Regions from separate parts of the Microbacterium binotii genome, predicted to be linked through region 1. Evidence: predicted binding sites of a transcription regulator. Region 1 holds the regulator's gene; each other region holds the start of a gene.
What was found. Region 1 encodes HspR, which represses chaperone genes until heat shock. Its sites were predicted from a motif close to AAGTTGAGTCNNNNNGACTCAACTT; they were not measured.
Positions count from the first base shown of each region.

Region 2: the regulator HspR is predicted to act here: its motif matches at 2,779-2,803, upstream of LXM64_RS02935 (Hsp20/alpha crystallin family protein).
Region 3: the regulator HspR is predicted to act here: its motif matches at 2,993-3,017, upstream of LXM64_RS05455 (ATP-dependent Clp protease ATP-binding subunit).

Region 1 covers NZ_CP090347.1:3,172,198-3,176,664, forward strand. The annotation lists gene LXM64_RS15385 (ABC transporter substrate-binding protein) at 1-771, opposite strand, end outside; gene LXM64_RS15390 (phosphoglycerate dehydrogenase) at 813-1,805, opposite strand; gene LXM64_RS15395 (GntR family transcriptional regulator) at 1,954-2,613, opposite strand; gene LXM64_RS15400 (heat shock protein transcriptional repressor HspR) at 2,690-3,133, opposite strand; gene LXM64_RS15405 (DnaJ C-terminal domain-containing protein) at 3,216-4,208, opposite strand; gene LXM64_RS15410 (nucleotide exchange factor GrpE) at 4,218-4,467, opposite strand, start outside.
Region 2 covers NZ_CP090347.1:567,521-571,987, reverse strand. The annotation lists gene LXM64_RS02955 (helix-turn-helix domain-containing protein) at 1-174, shown strand, start outside; gene LXM64_RS02950 (hypothetical protein) at 197-505, shown strand; gene LXM64_RS02945 (RNA polymerase sigma factor) at 570-1,133, opposite strand; gene LXM64_RS02940 (hypothetical protein) at 1,130-1,894, opposite strand; gene LXM64_RS02935 (Hsp20/alpha crystallin family protein) at 2,290-2,727, opposite strand; gene LXM64_RS02930 (hypothetical protein) at 2,887-3,861, shown strand; gene LXM64_RS02925 (helix-turn-helix domain-containing protein) at 3,908-4,327, shown strand; gene LXM64_RS02920 (alpha/beta fold hydrolase) at 4,320-4,467, shown strand, end outside.
Region 3 covers NZ_CP090347.1:1,065,873-1,070,339, forward strand. The annotation lists gene LXM64_RS05430 (class I SAM-dependent methyltransferase) at 1-912, opposite strand, end outside; gene LXM64_RS05435 (MarR family winged helix-turn-helix transcriptional regulator) at 962-1,423, shown strand; gene LXM64_RS05440 (DUF3817 domain-containing protein) at 1,489-1,953, shown strand; gene LXM64_RS05445 (hypothetical protein) at 1,960-2,118, opposite strand; gene LXM64_RS05450 (EI24 domain-containing protein) at 2,198-2,929, opposite strand; gene LXM64_RS05455 (ATP-dependent Clp protease ATP-binding subunit) at 3,059-4,467, shown strand, end outside.

The DNA of each region.
Region 1 (4,467 bases):
GTTGGTGGCTCCGGGAGGGCCAGACTCGCGCAGCAGGTCGCCGTAGAACTCGTAGGCCTTCTTCGCCTCCGGAGTGTCGACGCTGGCGTTGCCGTCCTCGTCCTGGAAGTCGCCGCCGAAGCTGTAGAGGAACGACGACAGCTGGGTGACCAGCGGCACGCGGGAGCCGCGCATGGCGATTCCGTACATCCCGTTGTCCGGGTCGTTGAGCGCGGCGGCTGCCGACTTCAGCTCGTCGAGCGTCTTGGGCACGGGGATGCCCGCGGCCTCGAGCAGGTCGGTGCGGTAGTAGACGATCTGACGCTCGGTCATGACAGGAACGCCGTAGACGACTCCGTCGAGCTCCACCGCGTCACGGGCAGCGGACTGGAAGTCCTCCCAGTTCCAGTCGGCGTCGCTCTCGACCTGCTCGGTCATGTCGGTGAGCCAGCCGTTGCGCGAGAACTCGCGCATGACGTCCTGCACCTGGAAAGCCATGACGTCGAAGTCGGCGGACTGCGCGTTGAGCTTGACCTTGTAGTTGTCGTTGAGCTGCTCGTTGCCGTAGGCCTCGATGTTGACCTTGACGCCGGTCTCCTGCTCGTACTGGGTGCCGAGGGTCTTCAGGCCTTCGACCCAGGGGCTGTTGGCGGCGACGACCGTGATCTCGGAGACGTCGGCGGAGTCGCCCGCGTCGCCTGTGCCGCCCGCGCAGGCGGTGAGGCCCAGGGCCGCGACGGCGCCGGCGGCGAGACCGATGACCAGCCGACGGGGTCTGCGTGTCGTGAACATCGTTGTTCCTTTCAGGAGGTGGGTGGTGCGTGGGATTCGGGTCAGACAGCGAGGGCGGCCGGAACGCGGCCCGCGAAGACGTCGACGATGGCCTGCGCGGTGGCGAGGCCGATGCGCTCGTACGCCTCCGCACTGTCGGCGGCCGCGTGGGGGGCGACGACGACATTGGGGAAGGAGAAGAGGGGGTTGTCCGCGGCGACGGGCTCCACCTCGAACACGTCCAGTCCTACCCCGCCGATGCGTCCGGACGCGAGTCCGCGCACCAGCGCCGCCTCGTCGACCAGGCCGCCGCGGCTCGTGTTGATGAGAAGGGTGCCGGGACGCATCGCGGCGATCAGCTCGTCGTCGACCGTGTGGTGGGTGTCGGGCGTGTGCGGGGCGTGCACCGAGACGATGTCGACGTCGCGCACGACATCCGTGACGCGGTCGACGATGCGCACGCCCAGTCGCTCGGCCGCCTGGCGGTCGGCGAACGGGTCGAAGGCCACGAGGTCGACGTCGAAGCCGGTGAGGCGGCGGGCGACGGTCTGCGCGATGGCACCGAAGCCGATGAGGCCGATGCTCTTTCCCGCGAGCTCTCGGCCGACGTAGCGATCCCACCGACCGTCCTTCGTCGCGGCGTCAAGCTCGGGGATGCGGCGCAGCAGCGCGAGCATGAAACCGATCGCCAGTTCGGCGACCGCCGCGGCGTTGCCGCCGGGGACGTTCACGACGCGGATGTCGCGGGCGCGGGCTGCGTCGAGGTCGATGTTGTCGAGTCCCACGCCGAGGCGCGAAATGATCTGCAGCCGGCCGGCGCGATCGAGGGCATCGGCGTCGTAGACCTCGACGCCGGCGACGGCGGCATCCGCATCCGCGATGCGTGCGTGCAGTTCTTCGGCGGTCCACGGCACGGTGGACTCGTTCTCGACGAGCGTGAAGCCGTGCTCGAGAAGCAGTGCACGGCCGGAGGCGCAGAGGGCCGGGTAGCGGACCGGCCCGACGATGACGGTGCGACCTGCACCCACCGGTGCGGTCGAATCGTGTCCTGCCATCTGGGAGCCCCTCCTCGAAACGGGTCTGGGCTGCTCCAGGCGGAGCGACCGGTCACCGTTGAACGATCTGTTTTCTGTTAACAGTCAACATAGGACAGTGTGAGGGCCGTGTCAAATACCCGCCAGGCGGGTATCGACGGCGGAGGCGTCAGTGAGCGGCGTCGGGCAGGCTGCGCAGGGCGTCGCGCACGTGACCCTTGGCGAGGGTGAGGTGAAGGTGCAGCCGCTTGACGGCGGCGTCGGCATCACCGGTGCGGATCACATCGAGAAAGCCCTGATGATCGGCGGTTGCCGAGGCGATGTCGCTCGTGTCGCTGAGCTCGAACAGGATGGCGAAGATGCGCTGGTACGGGCGCCACGCCTCCATCAGCCGACGGTTGCGCGCGTTGACGTAGAAGCTCGTGTGGAACTGCATGTCCGCATCCGCGAAGCGCTCGCCGTCGTCGCTCTCGGCGGCCGCCGCCATGTCGTCGACGATCGCCTGCACACGGTCCCAGTCCTTGGAGCTGGCGTTGGCGATGGCGAGCCGGATGGCGAGGGACTCCAGCACCTCGCGCAGCATGTACAGCTCCTCGATGTCGGTCATGCCGACGGCGCGGGTGTAGATCCGTTTGCGGCGGTCCTCGACCAGGCCCTCCGCCTCCAGGTGGCGCAAGGCATCGCGCACCGGACCACGGCTGACGTCGAAACGCGTGGCGAGGGCGTCCTCGGCGAGGTGCGTGTCGGCGGGGATGATCCCCTTGATGATCTCGACGCGAAGACGATGGGCTATCTGGTCACCCATCGCAAGGGGGCGGAGATCGGACACGAGCACCTCACTGTCGTCGGTTAACAGTCAGCGTTGCATCGTGCTCGTCCGCGGGTCAAATCGCCGCGCGGTGGACTCAGTCCCCGGGCGGCAGCTCGCGCCGGGGTCTCCACACCACGATCTCGGTGGAGCGACGCACACGCGTGCCCGAGCGCAGCGGGACCACGGAGCCTGAGGGGCCGGCGGCGAACACGCGCGCTCCGGGCCGCCGCTCGAGCTCGGCGCGCATCGCGTTCTCGAGGTCGCGTACCCGGCCGTGAAGCTCCCGCACGCGGTTCTCGAGCTCGATGATGCGGGCGATGGCGGGAAGGCTCATGCCGTCCGCCGACAGGCGCGAGACCTCGCGCAGTTGTTCGATGTGGCGCACCGAGTACCGGCGCGATCCGCCCTTCGTGCGTCCGGGTACGACCAGTCCCAGCCGGTCGTACTGCCGCAGGGTCTGCGGGTGCATACCGGCGAGTTCCGCGGCCGTCGCGATCGCGAACACCGGCGCCTCGTCGTCGATCTCGTTCTCGTCCATCCCGCTCACCTCCTTGCCCCGATCGTCTCGTCGTCCGCGGGTGCCGCATCCGGATTCGGATGCGGCACCCGCGGATCATTCGTCAGTTGCGCGCCTTGGCCATCAGCTCGGCGCGCGGGTTCTCCTTGGGCTCCAGCTCCTGGAAGCGTTCGAGCGCCTCCTTGGCCGCATCGTCGAGGTGGGCGGGAACCGCCACCTGCACCTCGGCGAGCAGATCGCCCGTGCCCTTCTGGGTATGCACACCGCGTCCCTTGACCCGCAGGACCCGGCCCGACGGCGTGCCCGGAGCCACCCGCAGGCGCACCGGGTCGCCACCCAGGGTGGGGACCTCGATCGTCGCGCCGAGCACGGCCTCGGTGAAGGTGATCGGCACGGTCAGGCGCAGGTTGAGCCCGTCGCGCGTGAAGACCGGATGCGGCCGCACCGAGACCTGCACGACGATGTCGCCGGCCTCGCCGCCGTCGGGTGAGGGACGTCCGCGGCCGCGGAGTCGGATCTTCTGCCCGTCGGCGACACCGGCGGGGATCTTCACCTTGAACGGCTTGCCGTCCTCGCCCTGGAGCGTGATGGTCTCGCCGCCCACGGCCGTGGCGAAGTCGAGCGTCGTCCGCGCGGTGACGTCGGCACCCTTGGTGGGGCCGCCGAAGCCGCGGTAGCCGCCCGACGTCTGACCGAAGCGGCCGGATCCGAACGTGCCCCCGCCGCCGCGGTCGAACATCGTGAAGAAGTCCTCGAAGCCGCCCGAGTCGAACTGGCTGCCGCCACGGCCCTGGCCGAAGCGCGAGAACACGTCCTCGAAGCCGCCCGCGCCCGCGCCGCCCGCGGTGAAGCGGGCGCCGGAGCCCATGGCGCGCATCTGGTCGTACTCCTCACGCTGCTCCTTGTCGCTGAGCACCGAGTACGCCTCGCTGATCTCCTTGAAGCGCGCCTCGGCCGCCGCATCCCCGGGGTTCGAATCCGGATGGTACTGGCGGGCGAGCTTGCGGTACGTCTTCTTCAGATCGGCGTCGGAGACGTCCTTCGCGACGCCGAGCACCGCGTAGAAGTCCTTGTCGAACCAGTCTTGACTGGCCACGTTCTCCTCCTAGTCCGCCGGCACGGCGACCACGACCTTCGCGGGGCGCAGCTCGACGGAGCCGAGTCGGTAACCGACCTCGACCACCTCGAGGATCGTCGCCTCGGTCTGGCCGGGTGTCGGCTGTTGGAAGATCGCCTCGTGCTGCTGGGGGTCGAACGCATCGCCGGCCGCACCGTAGGTGACCAGGCCCATGCGCTCGGCAACGCCGCGCAGCTTCTCGGCGATCGCCGCGAACGGGGTGCCATCGGCGAGGTCG
Region 2 (4,467 bases), 690 kb from region 1:
ACGAGGAGCCCGCAGTTCACGGCATGGTGGAGCGGCCACATCGTCGAGCGGCGCCGGGGCGCGACCACCCGCATCCGGGGCCTCGACGGTGTCGTCGTCGAGCGGAGTTATGAGATCCTCCATCTGCCGGACGACGCCGTGCGCCTGACGATCTGGCTCCCGCCGGCGGCGTGAACACCCGACCTACACTCGTGCCATGAGCGCTTTCCTCCCCGGTTCCCGCGGCACGCAACCCTGCCCGAATTGCGGCGCCCAGGTCGCGCAGTCGGACCGGTACCCCGAGTACCTCTGCGGCGAGTGCGAGGCTCGCGCAGTGGATGCGGACGGCGCCCGCGTCACCGGATCGAACGCCTCCTTCGGCGGCGGCTTCGTCCTGCACTGGCCCGACGGCGAACACGAGTCACTCCCCTGCGCCTCGGCCCGGGTCTGGGTCGACGGGCGCGAGTGGGAGTACTCCGAGGCGCGCTTCGGCGGGGTGCTGATCACGCCGGTCCGCGAGAACTGACGTCCGATAACAGATCAACATCTTCCGCGCCGAGGTACCGGTTGCCGGAGGGTCACCTCCTTGCTCACGACTCGAGCGCCTCGTATGCGCCACGCAGTCGTGTGAGTGCACGGGAATAGCGCGAACGCGCAGTCGCCGGACCCACCCCCACGACGCGACCCGCTGCCGCGATCGACAGTTCCTCCCACACCACGAGTCGAATGAGTTCCTGGTCGCGCTCTGGCAGAAGCTTGAGTGCCTCAGCTGCGATGAAAGCCTCGTCCGGGATAGGAGGGGCCGGTACGGATGCGGCGGCGCGCAGCGCTTCGTGCGCCAGGTCGCGACGTACGCGCCCGCGGCGGTGGGTCGACAGCACCTTCCGCGCGATCCCGTATGCCCAGGCTCTGCGTTCAGCCTCAGCGATCGGAAGACGCGTGCGGTGCTTCCAGAGCGCGATGAGCGTTTCGGAGGTGCAATCGGCCGCATCGTCAACGGGCGATACACGACGCGCGAAGTAGCGCAGCAGCAAAGGGACGAGCGGCGCCACGGCCTCCTCGAACGCCCCTTCCGCGGACCGAGTCACCCCGGTAAGAGCCTCGAAGATGTGCTCAGCATCGTTCTCACCGCCGATGGCATCGGCCGCGCTCACCGCCTGTCTCCCAGGACTTCGTTGTAGATCTCCTCGCCGAGCGCCGAGCGATCGACACCATCCCAGCCGGGCGCACCCTCGAACTGCGCCATCGCCTGGGCCGCATCGCTATCCCCTGCTGCGATCCGCTCGGCGTATGCACGCATGATGTCGGTGACGCCACCTCCGTCCGTCGCGACCAGCGTCGGCCAATCAGATGCTTCCGTGATCACTCGCGACGCGGCTTCTTGCGCCACGGCGTCACCCCTGTCGTGAGCTGCGATCCACGCGCCGAGCCAGTCCTTGTAAGACTCGGACTCGAAGGTGCGTCGGAGCAGCCGCTCCGGCGCGAGTGCGTTGTCAGCTGTCATGATCACCACGACACGGCCAGTGAGGTCCTCCCGGGTGACGCCCGGCGCGAGCGGCATCCACTCGGGGTAGACCGACTCGACGACCTCGTCGAGATCGGGAGCGCTCAGATCGATCCACTCGCTGTTGCAGTCGTACTCAGTACTCGTGCACGAACCGCGGTCATCGCCGGGGTTCGGCGATCCGAACCATCCGGTACGTGCGACAAGCCCTGAGGCGAGGGCACCTGCAGGAACGCCGACCACAAGAACTGCGGCCAGACTTGTCGCAATGAGCAGCCGACGTCGCGGCTTACGTGCTGCGCGCGACCGCCGCAGAGACTCGGATGCCTCGGCGGTCGACAAGGTGATTGCAGACGCAGGGTCAGCAGCACGCAGAACTGTGAGCAGCTCGGCGTCGGACATGGTGTTCATTGGTGATCCCATCGGGTGGCGATAACCCGTTCATGTCCGCTGCCGACCGAACCGTTGCATGGTCCCAACAACTTCCTCGCCGAGTCGCGTCCGGTCAGGGCTGGAGGGCTCGACTCCTTGAGGCTCCACGATCTTCTCGACGACAGTCTCCCGGCGCGCCGGCGCGGGGCGCGCACCTGACCGCTCACCCGGTAGTCGGCTATGCGTCGGCAAAGAATCACGAAAAGGTAACGGAAACCTCTTCCCCTCCGTTACCTCACCGTTATAGAGTGCTCGCACGGTAGTTGTTTTGCTGTGGCAGCTACCGACATGTGATTGCAGGACACTCTTGGTGCAAAGGGACAAGGGCCGGTCGGAAGCCTCTCCGACCGGCCCTTACTGCTGTCCGCGATGCGTCAGCTCTGCGACTCCGAGACCTGCAGCGCGGGGGCGTCGTCACCCGTCACGATCTCGACCTTCCGCGGCTTGGCCTTCTCGCTGACGGGGATCGTGACACTCAGCACGCCGTTGCGGTAGCTCGCCGAGATCTTCTCGGTGTCGAGCCCCTGACCGAGGCTCAACTGACGCAAGAACGTGCCCGACGTCCGCTCCCGCGTGATCCAGGTGACTCCGTCACCCGCCGAAAGCGTGCGCTCGGCACGGATGGTGAGCAGCTGACCGTCGATGTCGACGTCGACCGATCCGGGATCGATGCCCGGCAGGTCGGCGGTGAGGACGTAGTGGTCACCGTCGCGGTAGAGGTCCATCGGCATCTGCCGAGGGCCGCGCCGCGCGGTGTCGAAGAACGTGTTCGCCATGCGCTCCAGGTCACGGAGCGAGTCGTATGCAGCCATAGTCGTCTCCTCTCGAGCGGGATCGGATGCGGGATCCGACCCGTAGTCCCTAAGTTGAGCCCCCTTGGCTCAACAATCACAGATTAGCACTCTCGCATGGAGAGTGCTAGTTCTCACAGCGCCCTCCAGAGCGTTTCTGTGACCTCATAGAATCGGCGGGTGAACGACCCCGCCGAGGCGGCGAGACGGCCGCCTCTGCTGCGGAGGATCGCCCTGAATCCGCTGGTCTGGGCGGCCGCCTGCATCCTGGCAGCGCTGCCCGGATACCTCACCGACGGCGGATTTTTCTCGTACCTGATGTCGATCATCGCTGGGGCCCTCTGCGGGATCTGGTTCGTGAACCTCACGGTTCGCATGCCGCATCCGACCGGCGCGATCGTCCACCTGCTCGTGGCCGTCGCGCTCGCACCAGCGCTGTACGCATCGATCGAACTCCTTCCGCCGCTCTTCGCGCCCGGCGCACCGCGGGCGATCTACGCGGGGCTGCTGCTCGCACTGCCGCCAGCCGCCGGCTGGGTCTGGATCACGCTTCTCAACCGCGTGATCAACCTCCTGCCGGGCAAGACCCGAGCACAGCCGCGGGTACCGCTCGCCTGGGAGAACGACGGCGACGCGGTCATCGTCCGCTTCCGGGCGATCCCGATGCGGATGCGGGAGCTCACCGTGTGGATGGTCGCCACCATCGTCGTGACGGGGGCGGTCGTCACGACGGCGCTCATCACATTCAGCACCATCGTCGAGCGACTCGGACCCCGCCTGCTGATCCTCGCGCTCGGGGCGCTCTTCGCCTTCCCGGCCTACCTCGTCGTCACCGCACTGCTGCGCAGGCGCTCGGTCGAGGCGAGCGTGCGCGTGTCACGCGACCGGATGTGGATCACGGCAGGTGAGGCGACGCACGCGCTTCGGCTGAGCGAGATCGAGCGGCTGCGATGGGGCATCACGAGCGACTACGCGCGGCTTGAAGTCACCGCACCGGGGATCGATCTGGCGCTGCTGGTGGGCATCGCGAAGCAGGCGGACGGACTCGCATCCGAGCTTCCTCCGCTGCCGGCGCGCACCCTTCGTCTCGCCGAGGCGGAAGGGCTCGCGAAGTCCGCCTCGCGCCGCGGGCTGGTGACCCTCTCGCGCGAATAAGAGCTCCCTTACATACATTTATGTACGTTTATGGCAGTATGTAGCCGTGGAAGAGCTTCTGAGTGTCGACGACGTTGCTGCCCGTCTACAGCTCCGGCCCCGTACCGTGCGCGAGTACATCCGCAGTGGACGTCTGCAAGCGACCCGCATCGGCAAGCAGTACCGCATTCACATCAAGGATCTGAAGCTCATCGAAGGCGGTGCGCCCCTGGCAGCGCCCACCCAGGATGGCGCGTCGACGCGGACTGCGGCCTCCGTCGTCGTTCGCGTCGACGCCGCGAGCGCGGAACAGGAACGGCGAGTCTCAGACCTGCTCAATGCGAATGGGGCGGCACCCCGGGTCGCACTTCAGATCGTGCGAATGCCAGATGATCTCGCGCTCCAGATCATCGCGTCCGGTCCGCTCGAGGCCGTCCTGGACGTCCTCGTCACCATCAACAATGCTGTGGAGATCACGAATGAATGACCTCCGCTATCGCAGCAGCGCTGGTGCCCGCCAGATCCGCGAGACATATGAGCGGCTTCTGCACCGCTACCTGCCCGATGCCGGACAGAGCGTCGCACTCACCTCGATCGGCGAGATCACGGCAATCACCGCCGGATCTC
Region 3 (4,467 bases), 1.2 Mb from region 1:
GTGGAACGGCGGGTTCAGGGCGATGAAGGACACGCTGGCGTCCGGGAGCGCGGTGAGGCGGTCGTCCCGCACGACGCGGATGCGGTCGTCCACGCCGTTCGCCTCGGCCGTCGCCCGCGCCGATGCGACCGCTGCCGCGGAGCGATCGGAGGCGTAGACGGTGCGGTCGGGATGGCGCAGCGCGAGGGATGCGGCGACCACGCCCGTTCCGCACGCGAGGTCGACGAGAGGGCCGCCCTCGGGAAGGCGCGCGGGAAGGTGCGCCAGCAGGAACCGGGTGCCGATGTCGATCGCCGTTCCCGCGAACGCGCCGCCGTACGCGCAGACGGTGATGCCGTCGTGGACCGCGCGCCGCGGCTCGGGGTCGTGTCCGGCAAGAGGGTCGCGGGCGACCAGTACGCGGGACTTCTGGCGAGCGTGCATGACGTCGAGCGTGCCGAAGAAGCGGCGGAGGACCTCGTTCATCGCCGTCGACATGTGCTTGATGCGTCCGCCGGCGAACACGACGACATCCGGTGCTGCGTGCGCGGCGATCAGGGCGGCGGCGTTCTCCAACGCGTCGAGGGAGCGGGGGAGTCGGAGCAGGACGAGCCGGGCGCCCGCCACGAGCGCGCCGGTCAGCTCCATCGGCCGATAGCGGTCCGTAAGGCCCAGTCGGTGCGCGTTGGCCGCCAGGGCCTGCTCGCCGGTGAGCGCGTCCTGATGCACCCGTACGATGCCGGAAGAGGCGGCCGTCGCGCCCAACGCGAGCGCGCCGTACTCGTCGCCGATGACAGCGATGTCATCCGCGCTCATCGAGGTGCGCCAGGCGGCGGATTCGTCGAGCAAAAGCCGGTCGGCGGCATCGACCGCGACGAGATCGGGAGACTCGACGTCTGGCCAGCGTCGCAGCACGTCGAACCGGAATTCCATCCCTTCACGCTACCGGCCGCCGCGGAGTGTCGACGGATACGATGGTCAGATGGCCGACAAGACGCACGGGGCGCCGCAGCCCGCAGGGCAGCGCCCGCCGTTCAGTCCGGTCATCGCGCTTCTGACGGTGTCCGCCGTCTGGGATACTCGTCTGAACGCGGCGCTGAAGGACCTCGGTCTCACGACCCGAAAGTACGGTCTTCTCGCGCACGTGCAGGCGACCCCGGGCATCTCGTTCTCCGAACTCGCCCGCCGCTCCCAGATCACGGTGCAGACGGCGCACACCGCCGTCAAGACGCTCGCCGGCGAGGGGTTGGTCGAGGACGCCACCGCGCATGCGGGCGCTGCATCCGATCTGCGTGTGACGACGAAGGGCGCGGCGGCTCTCGCCGAGGCGGATGCGCGTCTCGCAGCGCTCGACGAGGTGTTCGGCGCGGGCGTTCCCGCTCTCTCCTCCGCACTGCAGGGACTGCACGAGCAGCCGTTCGGAGAGATCCTTCAGCAAGACTGAAGATTTCCGGTCTAGGCTGCGAGGAGCGCCGACCCGAGCGCGTCGACCGAGCCCCGGAGTCTCCCGTGTTCCGCACGCCCTACGCCCTCTTCCGCACCCTCGCCATCGCCGAGATGATCTCGTGGACCCTGCTCATCGGCGGGCTCATCGTGCGGGCCGTGACCGGTTTCGCGCCTGCCGTGACGATCGGCGGAGGCATCCACGGGTTCATCTTCCTGTCGTACGGCGCGACGGTGATCCTCGTGGCCAAGAACCAGCGGTGGGGCGCTGCCGTGACCGCTCTGGCGCTGGTCAGTGCAGTCGTGCCCTACGCGACCCTGCCCGTCGAGCTGTGGCTGTCGCGCACCGGTCGGCTGAGGGGTGAATGGCGGATGCAGGCCGGCTCCGACCCGCGGGATGCGGCATGGCACGACCGTGTGCTGCGCTCCGTGCTGCGTCGGCCGGTTCTGTCGGCCGTCGTGATCGCCGCCGCCGTGGCCGCGGCCTTCACCGTGCTGCTCGTGATCGGCCCTCCCGGCGGTCGGGCCTGAGCGGACCTACTTCGCGCGGGCCCGCACGTGGATCGGCAGCGCCATCGCGGCCGAGATCAGCAGGATGCCGGCGACGAAGATGACGGCCTGGAAACCGGGCACCGAGAACGAGATGCCGAACGCGAACATCCCGAGCAGGAACAGCAGCAGGGACACGATGTACATGGCACTCCTTCGGAAGACTCCCTCCAGAGTACCGGGTCGCCTGCGTGCGAACCGACCGCATCCGCGTCCCTGAGCGGGATCACTCCTCGGTCGGCCACACGCTCGCCGCGAGGCGGGTGGCGCCCACCACGGCCGCGGGCATCGTGAACACCGCGCCGAGCGGGACGAGGAAGCACAGCTGCGTCATGATGCCGAAGCCGAGCGCCCGGCCGCGGGCTTGTCGCAGCAAGCGGCGCCGAGTGCGGCGATCGACGCCGCGCGCCGTCAGCGCGCGCCCGGAGAGCTCGTCCGCGAGGATCCACCCCGAGAGCACGACACCGGTCACTGCGCCGACCACGCCGCCGACCAGGGGGATGAAACCGAGCGCGAACGCGAGCGCGGCCGCGAGTGCGCCGCGCACGAGGAGACCGGTGGCATCGGCCAAGGCCGCCCGCCAGCCGGGGTTGCGTTCAGGGACGACGCCAGAATCGGCGATCTCGACGCTGCGCCAGATCCGGTCGTAGAACGGTTCGCCCACGATCAGGGTCAGCGCGGTGAAGGTCGTCGCGGCCAGCAGAAGCGCGCCGGCGAAGACCGCGACGCCGAGCGCGACGCGCAACGCGATGGTCCAGACCGCCGGCCAATCGTCGGCGAACGGTGTGACGGCATCCGTGAGCGGGGCCAGGGTCGTTGCGAGAGCGACGAGGGCCACCGAGAGGCCCGCGCTCACGATGAGCGCGGGCAGGAGTCCGAGGAGCATCAGGCCTGGGCGCCGCGTGAACCACCCGAATCCGCCGAGCAGCAGGCGTGCGCCGTGGAGCACCTCGTTCACTCGTTCTCCTCACCGCTGCGCTGGGTCGAGCGTAGTGGGAATATCGTCGCCTCTCCCGTGTTGAAGTTGATGTGTCGCCGCTCAACTCCGTTTTGCAGAGCGGCACCCCGAACCCGATCAGGAGAACAGATGCCTGAAGATTTCACCCCCGACGAGGGCCGCGACGCCTTCGACGACTTCCTCTCGCGCTACCTCGCAGGTGAGCGCGGACGCGCGGCGCGGTCGATCGATCTGTCGCGCTACCTCAGCGCCCGCACGCAGGAGACACTGCAGGATGCGGGGCGTTTCGCCCTCGCACGTGGCCAGCACGAGCTGGATGCGTTGCACGTGCTCCGCGAGATCGTGCGCGTCGACCAGGTGCGCGACGCGATCGCCCGACTCGGTGTCGATCCCGAGAGCATCGTCCGCGAGTCGGAGCAGCGTCTGCCGGCCAGCGCCGACGTGGCCGACGTCGACAGCGCGGTGGTGACGACGTCGGTGCAGCGCGCCCTCTTCCACGCGTTCCAGGTCGCGCGTTCCTCCGGCTCGACCTACATCGACCCGGAGCACCTCTTCTTCGCGCTGGTGCTGGCGCAGGACACGCCCGCCGGCCAGATCCTCGCGCGCGCCGGCGTGACGGCGGAGGCGCTCACGCAGAGCGTGCGCGAGACCGTGACCGGTGGCGATCGCGCTCCGGAGCAGGCGGCCGCATCCGAGCCCGCCACCATGCTGGAGCGCTACGGGCGCGACCTCACCTCCCTCGCCGAGGCGGGGGAGCTCGACCCGGTGATCGGCCGAGCGGACGAGATCGAGCAGACCATCGAGATCCTGAGCCGTCGCACGAAGAACAACCCCGTGCTCATCGGCGAGGCCGGTGTCGGAAAGACCGCGATCGTCGAGGGGCTCGCCCAGGCGATCGTCGCGGGTGATGTGCCCGAGCAACTGCGCGGCAGCCGCGTCGTCTCCTTGGATCTTCCCGCGATGCTCGCGGGCGCCCGCTACCGCGGCGACTTCGAGGAGCGCTTGACCGCGACGATGACCGAGATCGCCGAACGCAAGGGCGAGCTCATCGTCTTCATCGACGAGGTGCACACCGTCGTCGGCGCGGGCGCCGGCAGCGACGGCGCGATGGATGCCGGCAACATCCTCAAGCCCCGCCTTGCTCGTGGCGACCTGCACCTGGTGGGCGCGACCACGCTCGCCGAGTACCGCACCATCGAGAAGGATCCCGCGCTGGAGCGTCGGTTCCAGCCGGTGAAGGTGGGGGAGCCCTCGGTCGAGGATGCGGTGCGGATCCTGCACGGGCTGCGCCCCGCCTACGAGCAGCACCACGCCATCACCTACACCGACGACGCGTTGCGTGCCGCTGTCGAGCTCAGCGACCGCTACCTGAGCGACCGCGTCCTGCCGGACAAGGCGATCGACCTCATCGACCAGGCCGGAGCACGACTCCGGCTGCGGCTGGGCGTCGCGGTCGACGTGTCCGAGCTCATGGCGCAGCTGGCCACGCTCGAGGCGGACAAGAACGCAGCGGTGGCGGCTGAGCGCTACGAGGACGC